Regions from separate parts of the Halorhodospira sp. 9622 genome, predicted to be linked through region 2. Evidence: riboswitches for the same ligand, from Rfam matches in the RefSeq annotation. Region 2 holds a riboswitch; the other holds the start of a gene.
The links. Region 2 has a riboswitch for cobalamin ahead of LRG07_RS04240 (TonB-dependent receptor domain-containing protein). Riboswitches for the same ligand answer to the same signal wherever they lie in the genome.
Positions count from the first base shown of each region.

Region 1: linked by a shared signal. The riboswitch ahead of LRG07_RS09770 (ABC transporter substrate-binding protein) and the one ahead of LRG07_RS04240 (TonB-dependent receptor domain-containing protein) in region 2 are both predicted to bind cobalamin.

Region 1 is NZ_JAJNRE010000016.1:34,112-37,517, forward strand. Features, by position in the region: gene LRG07_RS09765 (iron ABC transporter permease) at 1-645, opposite strand, end outside; gene LRG07_RS09770 (ABC transporter substrate-binding protein) at 638-1,753, opposite strand; cobalamin riboswitch at 1,895-2,068, opposite strand; gene LRG07_RS09775 (HD-GYP domain-containing protein) at 2,308-3,406, shown strand, end outside.
Region 2 is NZ_JAJNRE010000005.1:50,676-54,081, reverse strand. Features, by position in the region: gene LRG07_RS04245 (cob(I)yrinic acid a,c-diamide adenosyltransferase) at 1-356, opposite strand, end outside; gene LRG07_RS04240 (TonB-dependent receptor domain-containing protein) at 496-2,301, opposite strand; cobalamin riboswitch at 2,435-2,672, opposite strand; gene LRG07_RS04235 (cobalt-precorrin-6A reductase) at 2,772-3,406, shown strand, end outside.

The DNA of each region.
Region 1 (3,406 bases), on a different contig from region 2:
GCTGAGGCTGCCCACGCTCCAGAACATGACCTCTCGGGTGGCGTCGGCATCAGCGAAGTAGATCAGCAGCGTCGTGGTCGCCCCGAAGAAGTACATCAGGGCGATGCCGGCGAGGATCAGGCTCATCGGCGTCGCCCCCTTCCACTGCCCGATGAGCAGGATGAGCAGGGACACCGCCATGGCGAAGAGGAAGGCGTTGCCGACGATGCCGTAAACACCGAAGGCCGAGAAGCCGAAAATGATCGCCAGCGCCGCCCCCAGCGAGGCTCCCGAGGCGATCCCCAGGGTGAACGGCGAGGCCATGGGATTGCGCAGCAGGCTCTGCAGGATGACGCCGCCGAGCGCCAGCCCCATGCCGGCCACCATCGCGGTGGCCAGGCGCGGCAGGCGGATGTTCCAGACCACGTTCTCGGTCTGCGCGCTGACCCACGACGCCCCGAGCGGGCGAGCCACCAGCGCCTGCACCACCTCGCTCAGCGGGATGCCCATCGGGCCCAGCGCCAAGCCAAAGCCCGCCGTAGCCACCAGGGCTGCCGCCAGGCCGAGCAGCACCAGCGTCTTGGCCCGGTTCGCGCGCGTGTAGTCGTCAATGAGGCCCCGCGGTGGCGCCGGCCGGACGGGGGTGCCGACGGTCAACTCAGCCATCCTCGAGGCTGCTGAGCTCCATGAGCCGGTCGTAGAGACCGGGGTCGCCGTAGAAGACCTCCAGAATCTCCTCGCCGCGGTCGCGGAGATCGACGCCTGCCATGGCCTCCGGGTAGAGGACGCGAGCCATGTGCACCAGATCGATCAACCCCGTCGCCAGGTCCCAGCCCATGTAGGTGCCCTTGAAGCGGTGGATACGCTCCGCCTCGATGGCTGCTACACCGGACAAGCGCTCATCGTCGAGCACCTCGGCGCGTTCCACGCGACTCGCTCGGGACGGTGTGTGGAGGAGGATATGCTGGGGATCCCAGCTCAGCAGCTCCTCGGCACTGACCTCGCCATCGTCGCCGGCACGGCCGGCAGTGACCATCTCGGCACCGAGCAGCTCGACGGGGAAGTAGAAGGAGACGTGGTTGTAGAGATTGCGCCGGTGGGCCAGATAGACCCGAGGCGGCTGCTCGCCAGCGACCCGCTGCTGCACGGCGGAGACCGTGGCGTGGTAGAAATCGAGCAGCTCTTCGGCCCGCTCCTCGCGACCGGACACTTCGCCGAGGAGCCGGTAGGCCTGTTCGATCTGCTCCTCGACGGCCTCCTGCGACGCCCGCTCCCGGCCCAGGGTGTTCAGCGCCACCACCGGTACGCCCAGCTGTTGCTCGTAGCGTTCTGCCTGTTCGGCCATCGCCTGATCGTCATCACCGCGGCTGAAGGCCCAGTAGATAAACAGATCCGGCTCCGTGGCGAGCACCCGCTCGGCACTGAACTCCGAACCGGGCTGGCCGCCGCCGACCATGGCCACCTCGTCAAGGCGCCCGAAGGCCTCGACCTCGATGGGCTTCGCCTCGGAGAAACGCGAGCCGTACATATCGCTCGGGATGCCCACCAGGCGCTCCTCAACCCCCAGGTGGAGCGCCATGCGGAAGGCGTCGACATTGACCGTGGCGATCCGCTTGGCCGATTCCGGGACCTCCACGCTGCGGCCGAGCATATCCTCAACCTCACGGGTTTCCCGGGCACCCCCTCCATCCGGATCATCGTCGAGGGCATCCCCACACCCGCCGAGGATAAGGCCGACCCCGGCCACGAGGGCGATGCATGGATTGCGGTGCATGGCTCCTCCAGTCACTGGATCCAGTACGCCATGCGGGGAGCGGGTCGGAAACGGGCACGCCGTGGCGCTGGGACAGGGCGCGGCTGAAGCTACCGTCACCGCCACGCACGGTTCCCCGCCGTGTGGCTGCGACCCCCAGACCGGTCTCCGGGCTCGCGAGCGGGGTCGAACCCCGGGCGCCGCGCCTTCCCGCACCGGGTGCCAGGGACACCGTGGATGCAGTGGCGATGCAGCGCCCACTCTCGCCTACCGTTGCGGGGACAGCGTCGGCCTTGCCTGCGCCCGCCCGGGCCGCAGTGCGCACCGACTTCCCGACCGTCCCCGGCGCTGTCGGGCGGACCACGCGGCGGGGAACGGCCCCGGCAGCGATGGTAACTGCCAGGTCACCTGGGGAGGCTGGACTCTACGGCCGGCTCGGGGCAGCTGTCAACGCGGCCCGATCGGGCGCCCAGCCGGGCCGATGGCCACAACCTCGAACTTTATGGCACAATTGCGCCGTATCAAAGAAGGGTATGGACGCCCGCGACCCCTCCCGACCCCCCGACGGAGATGTCATGGGCACAGACGCGAATTCACCCTGCCCCCAGGCGGGTGACATAGTCACCGACGCGCTGGATACCCTGCCGCTGAGCGACCAGGAACCGCACCTGCGCCTTAGCGAGCGCTTTGAACGCCTGCGCTGCCATATCAACCAAGCGCTGCCCGGCGGCGCGATCCACCGCATCGCCGTCGCCATCTACGAACCGGACGCCAACCGTCTCAAGACCTACGGCGCCGGCGGCGATGCTCCCAGCCCCCTGGATCACTACGAGACCCGGCTGGGCGAGGCCCCCACCCTGCGCGCCCTGGCCGAGGCGCCGCAGGTGCGCATCATCGACGACTACCGGGAACACCCCAGCCCGAAACCGCACACCGTCAGCATCCGCGAGAGCGGGTTGCGCGCCGGGATGATCCTGCCGCTGCAGCACGACGAGAATTTCTTCGGCTTCCTGTTCCTCAACTCCCGGCGGCCGGGCTACTTCTCGGAGGCCGTCGTCGAGCGGCTGGCGCCTTACATCGACCTGGCCCGCTTGCTCGCCATCACCTCCATCCGCACCACGCAGACCCTGCGCGGCGCGGCGCGCACGGCCATGGCCTTCGGCCGTGCGCGGGACGACGAGACCGGTGGCCACCTCGCCCGGATGGCGGAGTACAGCCGACTGATCGCTCTCGAGCTGGCCGCAGCTCACGGTCTCGGCGACGAATACATCGAGATGGTCTATCAGTTCGCCCCGGTGCATGACGTGGGCAAGATTGCCGTCCCCGACGGCATCCTGCTCAAGCCCGGCCGGCTCACCGACGAGGAGTTCGCGCAGATGCGCGAGCACGTCAGCCGCGGCGTGGCCATGGTGCTGGCGATGACCGAGGAGCTGGGGCTGAGCGAGGACCGGCGGGCGGCCATCATGCGCAACATCGTCGCCTACCACCACGAGCGCCTTGACGGCAGCGGGTATCCGACCGGTGCACGCGGCGAGCAGATCCCGCTGGAGGGGCGCATTGTGGCCGTCGCCGACGTCTTCGACGCCCTGACCAGCGAGCGCCCCTACAAACGGCCTTGGGGTTTCGCCGAGGCTGCCGAGACCCTGCGCGCCGAGGCAAAGGCGGGCAAGCTGT
Region 2 (3,406 bases):
GCCGTGGCCCGGCCGCCACCGGGGAGGATGAACTCCTTGAGATACGGCAGCGAGTCATTGAAGTAGGACAGCGCCGCATCCAGGCGATCCACGGCCCCCTCGGGGAACGCCTTGTGGCCGGGCACGGCCAGCTCGGCGCCCAGGTCGAAGAGCTCGTGCTGGACCTGTGCCAGCACCGGGGCCACGTCCTCGGGCAGCTCGTGGGCCAGCAGGCGCCCCAGGAAGCTGTTGAGCTCATCCACCTCGCCGAAGGCCTCGACGCGGTGGCTGTCCTTGTCCACCCGCGACCCGTCACCGAGGCCCGTGCGGCCCTCATCACCGGTGCAGGTGGCGATCTTGGAAAGTCGGTTTCCCATGGTTTCCTTCCTACTCCTCTAGCGGGGCGGGGCACCCGCACAGTAACGCGCCCGGTGCCCTGCGGCACCCTACGCCCCGTGCGGGTGCGCCGCGAATCGGGGTCTGCGTCGATGCATTCCCTCTATCGACACGCCCCGGTTAGTGCTGATTGAAGTGCAGAGAGACGAAGACCGCCCGGCCCGGTTGGTTGTAGCCATCCGCGGTCTCGTAGTCCTTGTCCAGGGCGTTTTCCAGCGTCCCGCGCAGGGTCCACTCCGGGGTGATGGCGTAGCTGGTGCGCAGGTTCAGGAGGCCGTAGCCGGAGACCCTTTCCCCACGATCAAAACTCCGGCCACGTGCAATGCCGGTCGCGCCAACTGAGAAGTCGCCAAGCTGTCGATCCAAGTCCAGGCGGAGTGACTCGTTGGGGCGCCGGGCAAGCTCGTCACCCGTCTCCCGGTCTTCGTGATCGAGGTAGGTGAAGGCGCCGGAGATCTGCCATTCCTGCCAGTGGGCACCCGCCTCCAGCTCGGCGCCGCGGATGCGGGCCTCATTGACGTTGACAGGAGGCCACCCCGAGATCAGATCGTCGATATCAGTCTGAAAAACGGCGAGATCCCAGTAAGAGTATCGGCCTGCCTGGCGAGCCCCGATTTCAAAGGACTCCGAGGTCTCCGGCTCCAGATCCGGATTGCCAAAACCCGGGAAATAGAGATCGTTAAACGTCGGCGCCTTGAAGGCTGTCCCATAACTCGAACGGAGCCGGAGTCGATCCGTCACATCGACCCCCCAGGCGACCTGACCGGTCACGTTGTCGCCGTAGGCCTCGTTGTCGTCGTAGCGCAGACTACTGCCGAGATCATGGCGGCTCAAGTCCAGCTCCAGCTGGGTATAGGCGCCGGCGTTGTAGCGACTGGTCTCGTCATAATCTTCGGCGGTGTCGACTTCCTCATCTCGCCAGTCCCCGCCGAAGGCCCAGACGTGCCCGGCGCCCCAATACAGCTCGTTCCGCCAACTCACCTCATGGCGCTCGGTGTAATACCAGTACTCACCGCCACTACTGTCGAAGGTATCCTGCTCGTCCTTCGCCTGGGAGACCGCCAGCTCGCTAAACCATCGGTCGGTTAGGTCCCCGCGGACACCGCCACGGAGAGCCTGGAAGACGTGGTCTGTCCAGTCCTCTTCACCATCGTTCGCATCGAATTCGGTCTCGCCTTGCGAGCGCATGCCCGTCGCGAAGAGTTCAGCACCACCGTTCAACCGATGGCTGAAACGGCCGCTGAAGCTGGTATTTTCAAAGCCGTCCGGGTCTTCATCCCCCGTTTCGTCGAGAACGTTGATTCCGTCCGTCTCGTAGTGGCTGGCCGAGAGCGCGTAGCGGCTCGCCGCGGTCCCGCCGGAGACGCCCACGCCGAATTCATGGGTATTGAATGAGCCGGCGCCGCCGAAGGCGCGGAAGCGCGGCGGCCCCTCCTCCCCCTCGCGGGTGAAGATCTGCACCACGCCGCCGATGGCATCGGCGCCGTAGACACTGGTTCTCGGCCCACGCACCACCTCGATGCGGTCGATCTCGGCCGGGGGCAGATACTGCCACGCTGCCCCGCCAAGTGTTGCCGAATTCATCGGCACCCCATCGACCAGCAGCAGGGTGTGGTCCGGGTTGGTGCCGCGCATGAAAAGACTGGTGTTTTTCCCGAAGGGACCGTTCGTCGTCAGGCTCGTCCCCGCCCGCCCCTGCAGCAGGTCCGAGACCTGCCGCGGCTGCTGGCGGTCGATCTCGTCGCGGTCAATCACGGAGACGGAGGACAGGGATTCGTCGACGGTCTGGGTCATTCGGGTTGGCGTGACCACGAGGGGGGCAAGTTGCGCCGACTCGCCGTCGGTATCGGCCATGGCCGGGACGCTGCTCACGATCAGGCCGGCCGCCACGCCCGCGGCGACCCGGCTGGTGGTGTTGCTGGACATATTTTCCTCCCTTCCGCGCGCCACCCGCACGCGCGTCGGTTCGGTTCCACCGCAGGGAGGAGGACAGAAATGGGGGGAGGGATCGCGCTTGCGCCCGGCAAACGGAGGCCTGCCCCGGTCTGCCGCCTCCCGCGGCACCTGGGTTCCCTCAGGCCGGTCTCCGGGCTCGTGGGTGGGGTCGGTGACCCCGGGCGAATCGCCTTCCCGCAGGGCCCGCCGCCGAACGACGGCGCCTTGCAGTGGCTTTGTGATCCGCCCCCCACCTACCGTTGCGGGGGCAGCGCCGGACTCGCCGCTAGGTGCGGCTGAACCGGTCTTCCCGTTTCACCCCGCCGCTGCTCGCGCGGGGCACCTGAGGAGCTTGGTACTCTAGGCAGCCTGGGCCCCGCCGTCAAACCGCCGCACCCCGACGTCCAAAGGAGACGTGATGCACCGCCACCGACTGGCACAGACCACTGCCCCGGCCCGCCATGGCGCCTGAGCCGCTGCGTGTCCTGCTCCTTGGCGGTACCGGCGAGGCGCTGGCACTGGGCCAGGCGCTGGAGCAGGAGCCCGGGATCGCCGCGGTCTATTCGGTGGCCGGGGTGACTCGCCGCCCCCGCCTGCCCCGCTTGCCGGTCCGTCGCGGCGGATTCGGGGGCGTTGCCGGACTGGCCGGGTACCTGCGCCAGCACGGTGTGCACTGCCTGGTCGATGCCACCCACCCCTTCGCCGCCGGCATATCGGCCAACGCGGCGGCGGCCGCCCGGCAAACGGGGACAACCCTGCTGGCAGTGCGTCGACCAGCGTGGCAACCGGGGCCGGACGAGCAGTGGCACCGGGTGGCCGATATGGCCGCCGCCGCCCAAGCGCTGGGTCCGCAGCCGGGCCGGGTGCTGCTGACCATCGGCAATCAGGAGGTCCCGGCCTTCTGCGCCGCGCCCCACCACCACTACTGGATCCGCTGCCTGGAGCCGCCGGAGCGGGTGCCGCCCGGAGCCCGGATCCTCTTCCAGCGCGGGCCGTTCCACTACGCCGACGAGTGCCACCTGCTCCGCGAGCACGGCATCGACACCCTGGTCACCAAGAACGCCGGCGGGGCCGCCACCCGCAGCAAACTCGATGC